3 regions of the Kitasatospora paranensis genome follow, and region 3 is predicted to be linked to each of the others. Evidence: riboswitches for the same ligand, from Rfam matches in the RefSeq annotation. Region 3 holds a riboswitch; each other region holds the start of a gene.
The links. A riboswitch is a leader RNA that binds a small molecule or an ion and turns the genes downstream of it on or off. The one in region 3 is predicted to bind cobalamin.

Region 1 (5,715 bases), 1.7 Mb from region 3:
TGGCTGTGCACCGCAGGACGGCGCCGCCGGGATGCGGGGCCCTGCGGGGTGCGGGGCGGCGTGGGGCAACGGGCCGGTGCGGGGGTGCGGGCCCAGCAGCGTGACGGGGCGCAGCGGTGTGACGGGCGCAGCGGGTCATGGGGCACCGGAGGTGAGGTTCATCCGTCCGACCTCGACGCCCAGCGCTGCTCGACCCGGGCGATCCGCCAGTAGCCGATCGCCGCCGCCCAGACGACCACGAAGAGGCCGACAATCACGAACCCGACGTTGTCCAGGCTCAATCCGGCCACCCAACCGCTCACCGGATCGGTCAGACCCAGCTTGTCGTGGAACACCGCCACCAGTTCGATGGTGCCGATGACAAAGGCCACCGCGATCGACAGCCCGGTGATGGTCAGGTTGTAGAAGACCTTCCGCACCGGGTTGGAGAACGCCCACTGGTAGGCGAAGTTCATGAACGTGCCGTCCAGCGTGTCGAACAGGCTCATGCCGGCCGCGAACAGCAACGGCAGGCAGACGATGCCGTACCACGGGAGGCCGGCCGCCGCGCCCGAACCCGCCATCACCATCAGGGTGACCTCGGTCGCCGTATCGAACCCCAGCCCCAGCACCATCCCGACCGGGAACATCTGGCCGGGCCTGGAGATCGACCGGGTGGCCCGCCCGAGGATGCGGTTCATCAGGCCGCGCGAGTTGAGCTGAGCCTCCAACTCCGTTTCGTCGAAACGGCCCTGCCGCATCGCACGGAACACCCGCAGGATGCCGGTCAGCGCCACCAGATTGAGCGCGGCGATGAGGTAGAGGAAGGCGCCGGAGGCGGTGGTCCCGATCGCACCGAGCACCTGGTGGATCGTGGAGTCCTCGTCCATCAGCACACCCGCGAGCCTGGCGCCGCCCGCCACCAGGGCCGCCATCAGCACCACCATCGAGGAATGCCCGAGCGCGAACCAGAAGCCCACCGAGACCGGCCGCCGGCCGTCCGCCATCAGTTTGCGGGTGGTGTTGTCGATCACCGCGATGTGGTCGGCGTCAAAGGCATGCCGCATACCGAGCGTGTAGGCGGTGATGCCGAGGCCGGCCCCGAACACCTGGTTCCCCACGGTGTAGTGGTGTGGCGCCACCAGCAGGAACAGCGTTCCGAACGCCACCACATGAAGGGCAAGAATCACCGCCATCAGTCCGGCGGTACGCAGAGTGTCCTCGCGACCCCACCGATAGGCGGCCGCGGGCGCAACGGCGGACACCGGTGCGCCTGCGGCCCCGGCAGGCGGCGGGGTCGAACCAGTCACGGGCAGGGTCATCTGCGGATCACGCTTCAGCACCTCGTGGAATGACGTCGTGAGATGCCGCGGCCGGTCTCCTGGCTGACGGGTTCCCCTCCCGGCCGTCCGGCCCGGAACGAACTCCGTAACCGGCCTTCCCGGACGGCTGCGCGTCCAGTGGCACCGATGGCTACGGATGACCCCGATCACAGTGGCGAGGGCCGCTCCGGATTCGGGACCACGAGGTCCACCACCGGTCTTCCCGAGCACCACGGCCCGCCCACCGTAGGCCTGACGCCATGACAGCTGCAAGCCTGCAGACCTGCGCAGGTGTTGAAGATCACGGCCCGAGCACCTGCGAGAATCGCCCGCATGCACCTCGTCCCCGCCGACCGCGCCGGCCACCGCACCATCGACGGCCATCGGGTCTGCGAAGCGATCGCCGCCATCGGCGACGCCGCGCATGTACGTGTGTGGGCCGAGCGGTTCGCCCTTCTCGCCGACCCCGGGCGGCTCTCGCTGCTGCTCGCGCTCCACGAAACCGGCCCACTCGCGGTGAGCGACCTTGCGGTGGCAACCGGAATACGCGACCCCGCCGTTTCCCAGGCCCTGCGGCTGCTCCGCGCCGCAGGAGTCGTCACCGGCGAGCGGGACGGCCGGGTGGTCCGCTACCGGCTGACCGACCCGGCCATCGCCGAACTCCTCGCGCACGGGGTCCTCGGGCGGCAGGACTGACGGGGTGTCGGGGGATGCTGGCCCCTACTCCCGCCCCTCCCGATCACCACCATTTCATGGCGCGCCAGCCCGCACTGGATGTTGCCCGACGCGGATGTTCCTCGGCCCGTTGAAGTGTCAGCTTCAGCCAAGTTTTCTTGTCATGTCACCTTGAAGTCGCTCCCGTGCACCATGCTGCCGGACGGCGGCCCACCCGGACCGCCGTCCAGGCATCCGCCCGAGGAGACACCGTGACGCTCCGCCGTACGTTCGCTGTGGGACTGCTGGCCACGGCCGCCGCCCTGAACCCGGGTCAGCCCTCCGGTGCAACCGGCACCGGCGACCTGCCCTTCGGCTCCGCCACCACCGTCGGCATCCACAACACCTACGACCCGGCCGCCTTCCCGTTCCTCGCCCAGAGCCTGGACACCGGCACGGGCATGATCGAGCTCGATGTCTGGACCGACACCATCACCACCGAGTGGAAGGTGAGCCACTCCAACCCCCTCGGCAACTCCAACAACTGCACCGCTGCAACAAGCGCCTCCCAGCTGTACAGCGGCGGCACCAACAAGAACCTGGAGAACTGCTTCGACGACATCCGGGTCTGGCTCGGCGCCCACCCCGGCGCTGGCCCGCTCGTCGTCAAGCTCGAACTCAAGGGCGGCTTCGCCGCCAACCGCGGTATGGGCCCCGCCCAGCTCGACAGCCTGATCGCAGCACATCTCGGCAACACCGTCTTCCGCCCTGCCGATCTCCTTGCCAAGCCCGGCGGTGGTTCGTACTCCACCCTCGACGAGGCGGCCAGGGCCGGTAACTGGCCCAGCCGCGCGGCCCTGGCCGGACGGGTACTGATCGATGTCATTCCCGGCACCGTCGAGGAGGGCAACCCCTTCGACACCCTGCACACCGACGTCGAGTACGGCGGCTACCTGCGCAACCTCGCCGCGGCCGGGAAGGTCGGGCAGGCGCAGGTCTTCCCGGCGGTGCACGGAGCCGCCTCCGGAGACCCGCGCACCGGCTACACCGACGCCGGGATCCGGCCCTGGTTCGTGGTCTTCGACGGCGACGCCTCGGCCTACGTCGGCGGCATAGACACCTCCTGGTACGACAGCCGCCACTATCTGCTGGTGATGACGGACGCCCAGAACGTCGCCCCCGCGATCAGCGCCACCGATCCCACCGCCAACGAGGCACGGGCCCGCGCCACCCAGCTTGCGGCGGCGCACGCCAGCATCGTCTCCAGCGACTGGCGCCACCTGCCCGAGGTGCAGGCCCTGGTACTGCCCCGCGGCTGACCCGCATTCTCCGGTGCCCAGCCGGCCGGCGAGCGGCCCCGGTGACCGGTCACCAGGAATTTTTGGCCGGTCACCGGCCTGGGGAAAATGCGCTCCCTGGCCAGGGTGCTGTCGGCTACGGTGCAGTCCGTGATGGAAGCCGATGATGTCCTCTCCGTTGTCGATCTGCTGCGGCGGGCGGGGACTGACTTCTGGGTCGGCGGCGGTTGGGGCATTGACACCCTCATTGGCCGACAGAGCCGGGATCACCGGGATCTCGACCTCATGCACCGCCTGGAGCAGGAGCCTGCCGTGTTGGCAGCCCTCGGCACCGCAGGTTTCGTGGAGACTTTGGACCAACGCCCGGTCCGCTTCGTTCTCACTGACTCGACCGGACGGGCAATCGACCTCCATCCCCTGGTGTTCGCAGAGGACGGTTCGGCCCTACAGTCCTCGTTCGATACCGCTTCCCCTTTCCACTACCCGTCCTCGTCCTTCGTCACCGGCAACCTCGGCGGCACGGTCGTGCCGTGTCTGTCGGCCGAACAGCAGGTCTACTTCCACCAGGGCTATGAACCGACGGATCGTGACCTTGCGGACATGGCCCAGATCCGGATGGCCTTCGGAATCGCCACGCACTTCTGATCCGGCTCGTCGTACCTGATGAATTCGACTGCGCCCTGCCGCACGCGGAGATGGGCGCATCACCGCTGAGGATGGCCCTGCTCCGCGGTAGCCTCGGACCACTCGTCAGCGATCGTCGTAGGGTGCCTCCTCTCCCCTGCAATATCGGATCGCCCGGAGCTCCACTCGCCGTGAGCAGCCACGATCCCGTCGCTCTCTGCCCGGCTCGCGGCAGCCGCACGGACCAGTGACTCGAAGCGGCGCAGCGATCGCCGACCGAGCCGCCGAGTGAGTGGCCGGATCACTGTGCCGAGCGGTCCTGCGGCCGGCACCCGAAACGCGCCCAGGAAGGCGAAGCGTGTGCCGTCCGGCTCCTCCGTAGCCGCCATGCCGCCGAGCAGGAAGCGGCTCTGCATCAGGCACCACCCGGGTCGCAACTCGATGTCGAATCTGGCCCGCAGACGTGTGTGGCCCACCACTATGGCCTCGTCGCCCTGCTGCGACAGCTGGACCGAATGAATGTCGGGCAGCCAGCGCGGCATCGCTCCGGCCAGGTCAGCGGCCACTGCCCAGACCTCCTCCAGCGGGGAGTCCAGGACAGTCTCGTGCACCGCCGCGCCGGGGACGGTGGCAGCCAGTACCCGGAGGGCGCGGACGTCGTCGAACTCGGCGACAGGCCAGCCGCCGGGCTGCAGAATGTCATCAGAATTCATGCCTGCCACGCCTTTCGGAATCCGAGCCGGGCCCGGGAGAGCCGGGATTTCACCGTGCCTGCGGCAACACCGAGCAGCTCCGCAGTCTGCCGTTCGTCGAGTCCTTCCACGTCTCGCAGCACCAGGACCGCCCGATGCTCGGGCGAGAGGCGGGCGAGCACGTCGCGAATGTCCGCGGCCAGTTGCGGATCGCCCGGAGCCGGCACTTCGGCGAGTTCCGCAGGCTCGCTCCGCGCATTGCGCCGCACATGTCTTATGGCCTCACGCACGGCGATCGCTCGCACCCACCCGAAGAGCGCGGATGGGTCCTGGAGTTGGGGCAGCTTGCGGAAGACCGTGATCAGCGCCTCCTGCGCGGCGTCAGCGCCGTCGTCCAGCGCAATGGGCCCGCACAGTCGGCGCACGTAGGGGGTGATCAGCTCCAGCAGGCGGCCGAGCGCAAGCCGGTCGCCGCGCTGGGCGGCCAGCACCAGCTCCGCGGTACGAGCGGGCGATGTGTCCAGGGTGTCCACGGCGGTCTCCTTCCGGTCGCCAAGAAGAGTCGGCGGCGGGCCGAAAGGTTCCCTGCCATTTCGGCGAACATCACGGGGGAACGGATCGCCCGGACCGGTGCTCCTTCAGGTGTCGGACCGTCACATCGTGGAGGAGTGAACGCTCGTGGAAGCCATCGTCGTAGGCGACATGAGGCGGCGGCGCAGTACCGTCGCCACCGCCCTGGCCGGCGTTCTCGCCGTGGACGCGCTCTGCCACCTGTACTGGACGACCGGCGCCACGTGGCCCGCTGCGGACACCACCGCCCTGTCCCAGGCGGTGCTGAACGCGGACGTGCCCTTCACGCCGCCCGTTCTGCTCCCCCTGGTGGGTCTGCTGGGCGGGGCCTCGGTGCTGGTGCTGGCGCGCGGCAAGGTGGTCCGGCTGCCGCTTCCCGCGGAGGTGCCACGCTGGGCGACGCGAGCGGTCGCAGCCGGGTTGAGCGTACGGGCGGCGGCGGGTCTGGTCTGGGCGAGTGGCTCCGGCACCCCGCCCGACCCGGCCTTCCACCTGCTCAACATCGCCCTCTACACGCCGGTCTGCCTGGTCGGCGCGGCAGCTGCCTGGTGGCTTGCCCATGACTGACCGGAAACA
Region 2 (5,715 bases), 790 kb from region 3:
GTCGGTGCCGTCCGCGAGCCGGGCGAAGCCCGCCAGGTCGACCTTGGAGCGCCCCTCGGCCGCCAGCGCACCGAGCTCGGCCAGTGGCCCCGGCTGGCCGGCCCGGGTGGCCTCCCGGCGGACGGTGGCCGACCAGTCCAGCACCGGGGAGTCCAGCACCAGCCCGGCGATCGACTCCCGCCACGGCGACCGGGCCGCCGTGTGCAGCGCCATCGTGGCGCCCAGCGACCACCCGTACAGGACGATCCGTCCGGCGCCCTGGTCGCGGGCGAAGCGGACGGCCGCGTCGACGTCCCGCCACTCGGTCTCGCCGAAGTGCCCGAGGCCGTCCGGGGAGGCCGGTGCGCCGGGGTCGCCGCGGTAGCTCACCACCAGGCTGGGCAGCCGCAGCGAGTGCAGCAGCGGCAGCACCGGCAGGGCCTGCCGGCGGTCGGTGCCCGGGCCGTGCACCAGGATCACCCAGAGCCCGCGGATCCCGGCCACGTGCCAGGCCGGCAGCGGGCCGAGCTCGCCGTCCACCACGCCCTCGGAGTAGGTGAGGCCGACGGAGGTGGCCGGGTCCCCGGTGTACACCCGCGCGGTGAGCCGGACCTCCTGCCCGGTGCGCAGCGTGCCGCTGTCGGTGCCGAGCAGGCGGCGGGTCACGCCCTGCGGGCCCGTGCCGAGCACGTCGCCGACCACGGCGTGGCCGCCGTCCTTCCACTCCAGGGCGTAGCGGCCCGGGCGGGCGGTCTCGACGCTGCGGGTGACGGTGACCCGGTCGGGGGCGAGGGCCTGGACGCGCAGGCCCGCGGCGGACGGCGCGGGCGCGCCCGCGAAGCCCGGCCGGACGGCGCGCTCGGAGGCCCGCCGGCCGAGCAGCAGCACCGCGGCGCCGGCTCCGGCCGCAGTGGCGGTGGCGGCGACGACGGCGGCGGTTCCCCAACGCATGGCGCTCCCCGGTCTGCTGGACTGCGACGGCATGGCGTCTCCAGTGCACGCCCCCGGACGGCCCCGGGCCACCGGAGCGGGGCCGTCCGTGGCCGTCAGACCGGGATGTCGAAGCGGTGCCGGCCGAGCAGTTCCCAGAAGCGGACGGGCAGCGGGGTGGCCGGCGGCCCGTCGGCGGCCGGGGCCGAGGCGCCCCAGTGCGAGGGGACGCGGTACCCGTTCTGAAGGTCCGCCAGGGCCGCCGAGAGCACCTCCGGCGGGGCCGGCACCATCCGGGCCACCGCGGCCGCCTGGGCCTGCCAGCGGCCGTCGACGACCTGCCGCAGGCACCGCTCCAGCTGTTCCTGGCGGCCGGTGACCCGGACGAGCGTGCGCAGCGGGATGCCGAGGGCGTGGGCCAGGGCGTGGCTCTGCTCCTCGTCGGCGTCCCAGTGGCCGGTGGCCTCGGCCCGGGCGTAGGTCGGCAGGGAGACGCCGATCCGGCGGGCGGCCTGGTCGGCGGTCAGCTCCCGGGCGAGCCGGTGGTCCCGCAGGGTGGCCGGCGGGGTGCCCATCAGCTGGGCGGGCGGGCACCACAGGGCGCGGGCGAGGGCGATGAACTCCTCCTCGGAGGGGCGCAGCCCACCGCTCTCCCAGGCGAGGACGTGGGTGGGCAGCAGCCGGACGCCGTGCGCGGCCATCCCCTCGGCGACCTGGCCGGGCGTCAGGCCGAGCCCGGCCCGGTGCGCCCGCGCGGCCTGCGGGGAGAAGGGCACCGGCGGCGGGAGGGGCGGTCTTCGTCGCATGCGACTGAACGTACGGGCGGGCCCGCGGGGCCATCACCCGCCGAACACACGAAGCGGTCGCCGGCGGCCCGGGACGGCGGGTGGAGGATCCTACGAGCGGCGGCGGCCGATCCTGGAGGATCGTCGGAGGGAGCGACGGCGTCAGGGCGCCCCGGACCTGCGACGGTGTGTGACCAACCCCTCCGCAGGCTCTGTTGACGCCCGGTCGCGGCGCGTGATGGGATCCTTGCGCCATACGGAGGCATGCAGAGGAAGCCGGTGCGAGTCCGGCGCGGTCCCGCCACTGTCACCGGGGAGCACGCTCGACCACATGGTCACGGCGGTCCGCCACAGGGTCGCCGGAAGGCCCGAGGGTGCGTTCGACCCGGAAGCCAGGAGACTCTCGCCGCCGGTTCGTCGATCCAGGGCGCGGACCCTGAGTGAGGACACGCACGCCATGCAGGCTGCCCAGCGGTCGCCGTTCCACCACGCCCTGGACGCCTCGCCGTGCCACGGCTGAGGCCCGCCTCCCCCTATCTGCTGGGCGCCGTCGCCGGGTATCTCGCCGACGCCGCGCTGGCCGACCCCGTCGGGGCCACCCGGTGGCGCTGTTCGGCACCGCCGCCGGCCGGCTGGAGCGCGCGCTGTGGCGCGACCACCGGGGCGCCGGGGCCGCGTTCACCGCGCTGAGCGTGGGCGCCGTGGCGGCAGGCGCGGTGGCCGTCGAGCGGGCGCTGGGGCGCCGCCCCGGGGCGCGCACCGCGTTCACCGCGGCGGCGGCCTGGACGGTGCTGGGCGGCACCTCGCTGAGCCGGGAGGCGCGCACCGTCGGCCGGGCCCTGGCGGCCGGCGACCTGGCCGCCGCCCGCCGGCGGCTGCCGCACCTGTGCGGCCGCGACCCGAGCGGGCTGGACGAGCAGCAGGTGGCCCGCGCGGTGGTCGAGTCGGTGGCGGAGAACACCGCCGACGCCGTCGTCAACGCGCTGGTGTGGGGGGCGGTCGCCGGCGCGCCGGGGCTGCTGGCCTTCCGTGCCGTCAACACCCTGGACGCGATGGTCGGTCACCGCTCGCCCCGCCACCTGCGGTTCGGCTGGGCCGCGGCCCGGCTGGACGACGTCGCGGGCTGGCCCGGCGCGCGGCTGACGGCACTGCTGACGGTCGCGGCCGCCGAGCACCCGCGGACGGCGCTGCGGGTCTGGCGGCGCGACGGCTCGTCACATCCGAGCCCGAACGCGGGTCAGGCCGAGTCGGCGTTCGCGGGCGCGCTCGGCGTCCGGCTGGGCGGCACCCTGGCCTACGGCACCCGGGTGGAGCACCGGCCGGTGCTGGGGGCGGAGCTGCGGCCGGTCGGCGTCGCGGACATCGAACGGGCCTGCCGGCTGTCGCGCCGGGTGGGGATCCTCGCCCTGGCGGCGACGGTCGGAGCCCGGGCGCTGGGTGGTGCCGTCCGCCGCGGACGCACCCGTGGGAAGGGGAACGGATCGTGAGCAACGCGCTGCTGGTGGCGGGGACGACCTCGGACGCCGGGAAGAGCGTGGTGACGGCCGGCATCTGCCGCTGGCTGGCCCGGCAGGGGGTGCGGGTCGCCCCTTCAAGGCGCAGAACATGTCGCTGAACTCCTTCGTGACGGCGGACGGCGCCGAGATCGGCCGCGCCCAGGCGATGCAGGCGCAGGCCGCCCGGGTCGAGCCGGAGGCGGCGATGAACCCCGTGCTGCTCAAGCCCGGCGCGGACGGCCGCAGCCAGGTGGTGCTGCTCGGCCACCCGGTCGCCGAGGTCGGCGCGCTGGACTACCGCGAGCGCAAGCCCGTCCTGCTGGAGCGGGCCCTGGAGTGCCTGGCCGACCTGCGCAGCCGGTACGAGGTGGTGGTCTGCGAGGGAGCCGGTTCGCCCGCCGAGATCAACCTGCGGGACCGCGACATCGCCAACATGGGGCTGGCCACGGCCGCGAACCTGCCGGTGGTGGTGGTCGGCGACATCGACCGCGGCGGCGTGTTCGCGGCGATGTACGGGACGCTGGCCCTGCTCTCCGCCCAGGACCAGGCGCTGGTGGCGGGCTGGTTCGTGAACAAGTTCCGCGGCGACGCGCGGCTGCTGGCACCGGGCCTGGACATGCTGCGGGAGCTGACCGGGCGTCCGGTGCTGGGCACCCTGCCGATGCTGGCGGACCTGTGGCTGGACGCCGAGGACTCGCTGGACCTCACCACCGCGGTCGAGCGCGGCCGCACCCGGGGCCGGTCGGCGCGGACGTGCTGCGGGTCGCCGTGCTGCGCCTGCCCCGGCTGTCGAACTTCACCGACGTGGACGCGCTCGCCCAGGAGCCGGGGGTCCTCGTCCGCTGGGCGACCAGACCGGAGGAGCTGGCCGACGCGGACCTGGTGGTGCTGCCCGGCACCCGGGCCACCGTCGCGGACCTCGCCTGGCTGCGCGAGCGCGGCCTGGAGGGCCCGCTGCGGGCCCGGGCGGCGGCGGGGCAGCCGGTGCTCGGGGTGTGCGGCGGGTACCAGATGCTGGCGCGCGAGATCGTCGACGAGGTCGAGTCGAAGGCGGGCGCGGTCGACGGCCTGGCGCTGCTGCCGACCCGGGTGGTGTTCGGCGCGCGCAAGGTGCTGGGCCGGCCGGTCGGCGAGGCGTACGGGGAGCGGGTCGAGGGGTACGAGATCCACCACGGCGTGGTCGCGGTGGAGGGCGGTGAGGCGTTCCTGGACGGGTGCCGGGTCGGATCGGTGTGGGGCACGACCTGGCACGGCGCGCTGGAGAACGACGGCTTCCGGCGGGCGCTGCTGCGCGAGGTGGCGGCGGCCGCCGGGCGGGCCTTCGTGCCGGCGCCGGACACCTCGTTCGCGGCGGCCCGGGAGGCCCGGCTGGACCGCCTGGGCGAGCTGATCGAGGAGCACGCGGACACCGACGCCCTGTGGAAACTGATCGAGGGCGGGGCGCCGGCCGGCCTCCCGTTCGTCCCGCCCGGTGCGCCGTGAGCGATGTCGAAAGGCCTGATGTGCAGATGACCGATGCCCGTTACCCGTTCACCGCGATCGTCGGCATGGCCGACCTGCGGCTGGGGCTGCTGCTGAACGCCGTCTCGCCGGCCGTCGGCGGGGTGCTGGTGCGCGGCGAGAAGGGCACCGCCAAGTCGACCATGGTGCGGGCGCTGGCCGGCCTGCTGCCGTCGATCGCGACGGTCGAGGGCTGCCGGTTCGCCTGCGACCCGGCGGGGCCGGACCCGCAGTGCCCGGACGGCGCGCACGGCGGCGCGGCGGCCGCCGACCGGCCCGCCCGGCTGGTGGAGCTGCCGGTCGGCGTCTCCGAGGACCGCATCGTCGGCTCGCTCGACCTGGAGCGGGCGCTCGCGGAGGGCGTCAAGGCGTACGAGCCGGGCCTGCTGGCGAAGGCGCACCGCGGCGTGCTGTACATCGACGAGGTGAACCTGCTCCAGGACCACCTGGTGGACCTGCTGCTGGACGCGGCCGCGATGGGCCGCTCGTACGTGGAGCGCGAGGGCGTCTCCGTGCGGCACGCGGCGCGGTTCCTGCTGGTCGGCACGATGAACCCGGAGGAGGGCGAGCTGCGGCCGCAGCTGCTCGACCGGTTCGGGCTGACGGTGGAGATCGCGGCGACCCGGGAGCCGGCCGAGCGCGCCGAGGTGGTGCGCCGCCGGCTGGCGTACGACGCGGACCCGGCCGGCTTCGCCGCGCGGTTCGCCGCGGACGAGCGGGCGCTCGCGGCCCGGATCACCACCGCCCGGGAGCTGCTGCCGCAGGTGGAGCTCACCGACACGGCGCTGCGTCAGATCACCGCGGTCTGCGCCGCCTTCGAGGTGGACGGCCTGCGGGCGGACATCGTGATGGCGCGCACCGCCGTCGCGCTGGCCGCCTGGGCGGGCCGCACCGAGGTGCTGGAGGAGGACGTCCGCAAGGCGGCGCAGCTGGCGCTGCCGCACCGGCGCCGGCGCAATCCCTTCGACGCGCCGGGCCTGGACGAGGAGCGGCTCGACCGGACGCTGGAGGAGCAGGCCGGGGAG
Region 3 (5,715 bases):
GCGGGCGACCATCTTCACCGGGGCGCCGTAGCGGGCCTTCAGGTCGGTGGTCGAGGCGGCGAGGATCTGGCCGGAGGGGGATTCGAGGCTGACCCTGACCTGGTAGCCCTTGGCGCCCTCGCCGTGGTCGGTCACCGCGACCGGGACGACCACGGTGGAGCCCTCGAATCCGGGCGGGCCGGTGAAGAACAGCTCGGCGTAGGTCTGCGGGCGCTCGGTGAAGGAGTCCAGCAGGATCTCGTGGGTGGCGGGCACCGTCCAGAGCGTCCAGGCCAGCGCTGCCGCGAGACAGCCGGCCAGGACCGGGGCGAACAGCCGCCGGCGCGGGGCCCGGGGCGCCGCCGGCGGCGGCCGGGGTCGGGCCGCCCGGGCGGCTCGGGACCGGTCTCCTCGTCGGCCTCCCGCGGGGGCTGTCGGAGCGGGTGCTCATACCGCCTCGTACCGCTCGCTGCGCTGCTTCTGGGCGGGGATGCCTGCCTCGCCGCGGCCGCCCTGGCGGCGGAAGCGGTGGTTGAACAGCTGCCGGAGGTTGGCCATGCCGTCGGGCAGGGCGTTCAGCTTCACCTCGCCGCCGCGGGTCCGGTACTCGATGGGGACCTCCATGAACCGGTACCCGGCCGTGGTCGCGGCGTTCTTGATCTCCTGGGAGAACGCCATGCCGGCCGACCGGACGTCCAGGCCGTCCCAGATGTAGCGCCGGAAGATCCACATGCCGGACTGGGAGTCCCGCAGGCCGTTGCGGAAGAGCGTACGGCTCAGCGCGCTGAGGGCGTGGTTGGCCACGAAGTGCGAGGCCTTCATGGCGCGCCGGTTGGTGCGGTGCAGCCGATCCGTCGTCATGAACTCGACGTCCTGGTCGACCAGAGTGCGCAACAGGTCCGGGAGGGCGTCGAACGGGTAGGTGCAGTCCGCGTCGCCGGTGGCTATGACGTCGCCGGTGGCGACGTCGAAGCCCGCCAGGTAGGCGTTCCCGTAGCCGCGCTCGGGCTGGTGGACGACCCGGGCACCCAGTGCGTGGGCGACCGCGGCGGTGTCGTCGGTGGAGGCGTTGTCGACCACCACGACCTCCGTCCGCCAGCCGGCTGCGGCAAGCTCCGCCACCGGCACCGTGCCCATCACCGCCGGGAGGTTTGACGCCTCGTTGAGTGCGGGAATGACGATGGACAGAGTGTTCACGCTCTCTTCCCCCTGAAAGCTGCTGCGTGTGGCCGCACACCCCCGTGCGGCGAACGGCAGGACCGGGGGCGGGCATCGGGACGGCACGTTCAGTGCGGTACGGACGGCCCGGGTTGGTCACAGGCCATGGCCCGTCGACCCCTCACGCGTCGAACACCCGATCCCCCGGGGCCGCGGCCGACCATGTTCGGCCGACACCGCAACCCGATGCGACCCGACGATAGCCGACGGTCGCTTCCCCGTTCCAACGGGCGTCATCTTTTCATACTGGGCATGGCTGTGACACAACGCCAGATGTGTGCGGGGCCACACCGCCGGCTTCGCGGGGCCGGCGGCGGAGTGGACGGACCGTCAGCCGCCGACCAGCCAGGAGCCGCTGGGCTTGGCACTCAGACCGGTGCCGCCGCCCTTGAGGCTGGCGACCTGCGTGGGATTCAGCGCCTTGTCCCAGACCAGGATGCGGCCGATGACGCCGGCCCAGCTGCCGCCCCAGATGCCGTGGTGCCGGCTGCGGCCGAGCTGCAGCGGGCCCGGACCGGCCCAGATGCCGCCGCCGACCTTCTCGGTGGCGGCCGACGCCCCGTTGACGTAGAGCGTGACGGCCTTCTGGTCGGCGTCGTACACGCCGGTGAGCAGCGCCCACTGACCGACCGTCGCCAGGGTGGTGGGGGCGGTGGCGGTGACGACCGTGCCGTCCGCGCCGCCGTCCTTGGTCTGGACCCGGAACACCCAGGCCTGCTTGCCGTTCGCGTCGTCCCGCGCCAGGTCGAAGGAGTACGAGACCCCGTCGCCCTCACTGATCGCCGAACGGGAGCCGCCGGGAGCCTCGTTGTAGACCCAGGCGGAGATGGAGAAGCTCTTGGTGACGTCCACGACCTGGTTGGCGGACTGCGCGAAGGAGTTGCCGTTGCTGCGCAGCCGCAGCGCCCAGCCGCCCTGGACCTCGCTCAGCTGCGCGTCCGGCCCCATGGCTATGTTCGACTGCCCGGAGCGGTCGGCGAGCAGCTCCGGCTGCCCGGCCACGGTGGGCGAGTTGGCCGCCGCGGAGGCGCCGGACCCGGACGGGCGGGGGAGGCCGCACTGCTGCCGCTGGCCGTCGGGCCGGGGGTCGGGCCGTGGTGCATGCCGCCGACCACGACCGTGCCGACGGCACCGCCGAGCACGACCGCCGCGAGCACGATGCCGCCGGTCCACATCAGCTTGCGCTTGCGGGACCTGGCCTCGTGCCGCTCGGCGAGCGCCTCCCAGTCCGGCATCGCGGAACCGGCGGACGGCTGCGTCTGCCACGGGGGCGGGGTCGCCTGCGAAGGGAACGTCGGCGGGCCGAATCCGGCCTGCGGCGGGAAGGGCTGACCACCCTGCGTCGCCTGACCCTCGGGGGTACCGGACGGCCCCCCTGGGATGCGGGCTGACCATTCCAGCCGGGCGGTGCTCCCGTTCCGTCGCTCATGAGCTGAGATCGTAGGCCATGGCGCCCACGAGGGTCCCGGGTGGTGACCATTCCGTGAGCAGGACGGGCAGGTCGGGGGCGGGACGGATGCGCGGAACGTGGTCCTCCGGGCAGCCCGCGCCACGGACGCGACACGGACGCGACACGCTCCGTGCACAAGATATGGGGGTACATCAACGAGACACCACAACATGTATGCTCACTCTCGCTGTCGACGCAGGGGAATCCGGTGGAAGTCCGGGACTGCCCCGCAACGGTGAGCAGGCTCCCCTACGCCGGGGCCCGCACAGTCCGAGGACCTGCCGACCGTGTGCCACAGGGCTTCCCCGCAGAGGCCATGAAGCACAGCTGTACGTCCGGGCCTCGCGGGTGGGCCGGGTGGGCGGTGCGCGCCCCGATCACGATCGGGCGTGCCGTCCTCCCCTGCCGCGCCGGCCCGGGCGGCCTCCCCAGCCGGGAGGTGCCCCGACCGCTGCCGCCACAGGAGAGAGTGCGCCTTGACCGTCGCTGCCTCAGTCACCCTGCCCTCCCAGGGTCTCGCCGACTCCGCCCGGAACGACCCCGGTGCGGCGTTGCTCCGGCTGCTCACCGACCGCAGCACCGACCTCCCCCAGGTGGACCCCGGTCACGTCGCCGCCGCCGCGCTGCGCGGACGCCACGCCGGCTCGGACTTCGCCGAGCTGCGCGGGCTGGCCGTGGAGGCCGCCGCGTCGATGATCGCCGAGGACCCCCAGTACTCGAAGCTCGCGGCCCGGCTGCTCGCCCTGGAGATCCAGGACGAGGCCGTCTCGCAGGGGGCGGTCTCCTTCGCCGCCTCGATCGCCGTCGGCCACGCCGAAGGCCTGATCGGCGATGCCACCGCCGCCCTCGTGGCCCGGCACGCGGCCCTGTTCGACTCGCTGCTCGACCCTCAGGGCGACGACCGGTTCGAGTACTTCGGCCTGCGCACCGTCCAGTCCCGCTACCTGCTGCGCCACCCGATCACCCGCAAGGTCGTGGAGACCCCGCAGCACTTCCTGCTGCGCGTCGCCGCCGGCCTGGCGGTCGGCGACAGCGAGCAGTCGGTGGCCGAGGTCGCCGAGCTGTACCGGCTGATGAGCCGTCTGGAGTACCTGACGTCCTCTCCGACGCTCTTCAACTCCGGCACCAAGCACCCGCAGATGTCCTCCTGCTACCTGCTGGACTCGCCGCTGGACAACCTCGACTCGATCTACAACCGGTACGCGCAGATCGCCCGGCTGTCCAAGCACGCCGGCGGCATCGGCCTGTCCTACTCCCGGATCCGCTCGCGCGGTTCGCTCATCCGCGGCACCAACGGCAAGTCCAACGGCATCGTGCCGTTCCTGCGCACCCTCGACTCCTCGGTCGCCGCGGTCAACCAGGGCGGCCGCCGCAAGGGCGCGGCCTGCGTCTACCTGGAGACCTGGCACGCGGACATCGAGGAGTTCCTCGAACTGCGCGACAACACCGGCGAGGAGGCCCGCCGTACCCACAACCTGAACCTCGCGCACTGGATCCCGGACGAGTTCATGCGCCGGGTCAACGCGAACCAGGACTGGTCGCTGTTCTCCCCCGCCGACGTGCCCGAGCTGGTCGACCTGTGGGGCGCCGACTTCGACGAGGCGTACCTCAAGGCCGAGCTGGCCGGCAAGGCCGTCCGCACCATCCCGGCGCAGACCCTGTACGCCCGGATGATGCGCACCCTCGCGCAGACCGGCAACGGCTGGATGACCTTCAAGGACGCCTCCAACCGGGCCGCCAACCAGACCGCGCTGCCCGGCCGCACCGTGCACTCCTCCAACCTGTGCACGGAGATCCTGGAGGTCACCGACGACTCCGAGACGGCCGTCTGCAACCTCGGCTCGGTGAACCTCGGCGCCCACGTCGCGCCCGGCGCCACCGCCGCCGACCTGGTGGGTGCGATGGACTGGGAGCGCCTGGACGCCACCGTGCGCACGGCCGTGACCTTCCTGGACCGGGTCATCGACATCAACTTCTACCCGACCACCGAGGCCGGTGCGTCCAACTCCCGCTGGCGCCCGGTGGGCCTGGGCATCATGGGCCTGCAGGACGTCTTCTTCCAGCTGCGGATCGACTTCGACTCCGCCGAGGCGAAGGCCCTCTCCACCCTGATCTCCGAGCGGATCATGCTCACCGCCTACGAGCGCTCCGCCGACCTCGCCGAGCGGTTCGGCCGCCACGAGGCGTACGCCGAGACCCGCGCCGCCCGCGGCGAGCTGCACATCGACCACTTCGCCTCGGCCGCCCCGCAGTGGACCGGCCGCTGGGAGGCGCTGCGCGCCCGGATCGCGGAGACCGGCCTGCGCAACTCGCTGCTGCTGGCGATCGCGCCGACCGCCACCATCGCCTCGATCGCCGGCGTGTACGAGTGCATCGAGCCGCAGGTGTCCAACCTGTTCAAGCGCGAGACCCTCTCCGGTGAGTTCCTCCAGGTCAACCCGTACCTGGTGCGCGAGCTGAAGGCGCTCGGCGTCTGGGACCAGCAGACCCGGGACGCCCTGCGCGAGGCCAACGGCTCGGTGCAGGAGCTCAACTGGCTGCCCGTCGAGGTCCGCTCGCTGTACCGCACGGCCTGGGAGCTGCCGCAGCGCGCGCTGATCGACCTGGCCGCGGCCCGCATGCCGTACATCGACCAGAGCCAGTCGCTGAACCTCTTCATGGCCGCGCCCACCATCGGCAAGCTCAGCTCGATGTACGCGTACGCCTGGAAGGTCGGCCTGAAGACCACCTACTACCTGCGCTCGCGCCCGGCCACCCGGATCGCCCAGGCCGCCACCGGCGCCCGGACCGCCACCGCGGTGCCGGTCCCCGCGCCGACCATGAGCCAGGAGGAGCAGGACGCCATCGCCTGCTCCCTGGAGAACCCCGAGTCCTGCGAGGCCTGCCAGTGAGCTCCCCGACCGACGCCGACCGCCAGAAGATGCTGCTCGACCCGGGCTTCGAACTGACGCTCCGCCCGATGCGCTACCCGTCGTTCTACGACCGCTACCGGGACGCCATCAAGAACACCTGGACGGTGGAGGAGGTGGACCTGCACTCCGACGTGGCCGACCTCGCCAAGCTCAGCG

Region 1: linked by a shared signal. The riboswitch ahead of nicT (Nickel transporter NicT) and the one ahead of ABEB13_RS25385 (ribonucleoside-diphosphate reductase subunit alpha) in region 3 are both predicted to bind cobalamin.
Region 2: linked by a shared signal. The riboswitch ahead of ABEB13_RS28840 (cobalamin biosynthesis protein) and the one ahead of ABEB13_RS25385 (ribonucleoside-diphosphate reductase subunit alpha) in region 3 are both predicted to bind cobalamin.

The regions. Positions count from the first base shown of each region.
Region 1 is NZ_BAABKV010000001.1:6,996,934-7,002,648, reverse strand. Features, by position in the region: gene nicT (Nickel transporter NicT) at 159-1,301, opposite strand; cobalamin riboswitch at 1,334-1,551, opposite strand; gene ABEB13_RS33280 (ArsR/SmtB family transcription factor) at 1,635-1,997, shown strand; gene ABEB13_RS33275 (phosphatidylinositol-specific phospholipase C domain-containing protein) at 2,228-3,274, shown strand; gene ABEB13_RS33270 (nucleotidyltransferase domain-containing protein) at 3,407-3,898, shown strand; gene ABEB13_RS33265 (SRPBCC family protein) at 3,958-4,590, opposite strand; gene ABEB13_RS33260 (RNA polymerase sigma factor) at 4,587-5,102, opposite strand; gene ABEB13_RS33255 (DUF3995 domain-containing protein) at 5,248-5,706, shown strand.
Region 2 is NZ_BAABKV010000001.1:6,060,139-6,065,853, reverse strand. Features, by position in the region: gene ABEB13_RS28850 (alpha/beta hydrolase family protein) at 1-930, opposite strand, end outside; gene ABEB13_RS28845 (helix-turn-helix domain-containing protein) at 1,026-1,715, opposite strand; cobalamin riboswitch at 1,938-2,119, shown strand; partial or broken gene ABEB13_RS28840 (cobalamin biosynthesis protein) at 2,211-3,181, shown strand; partial or broken gene ABEB13_RS28835 (cobyric acid synthase) at 3,178-4,672, shown strand; partial or broken gene ABEB13_RS28830 (putative cobaltochelatase) at 4,699-5,715, shown strand, end outside.
Region 3 is NZ_BAABKV010000001.1:5,271,808-5,277,522, reverse strand. Features, by position in the region: gene ABEB13_RS25405 (hypothetical protein) at 1-255, opposite strand, end outside; gene ABEB13_RS25400 (glycosyltransferase family 2 protein) at 427-1,176, opposite strand; gene ABEB13_RS25395 (LamG domain-containing protein) at 1,528-2,199, opposite strand; gene ABEB13_RS25390 (hypothetical protein) at 2,148-2,432, opposite strand; cobalamin riboswitch at 2,816-2,947, shown strand; gene ABEB13_RS25385 (ribonucleoside-diphosphate reductase subunit alpha) at 3,148-5,538, shown strand; gene ABEB13_RS25380 (ribonucleotide-diphosphate reductase subunit beta) at 5,568-5,715, shown strand, end outside.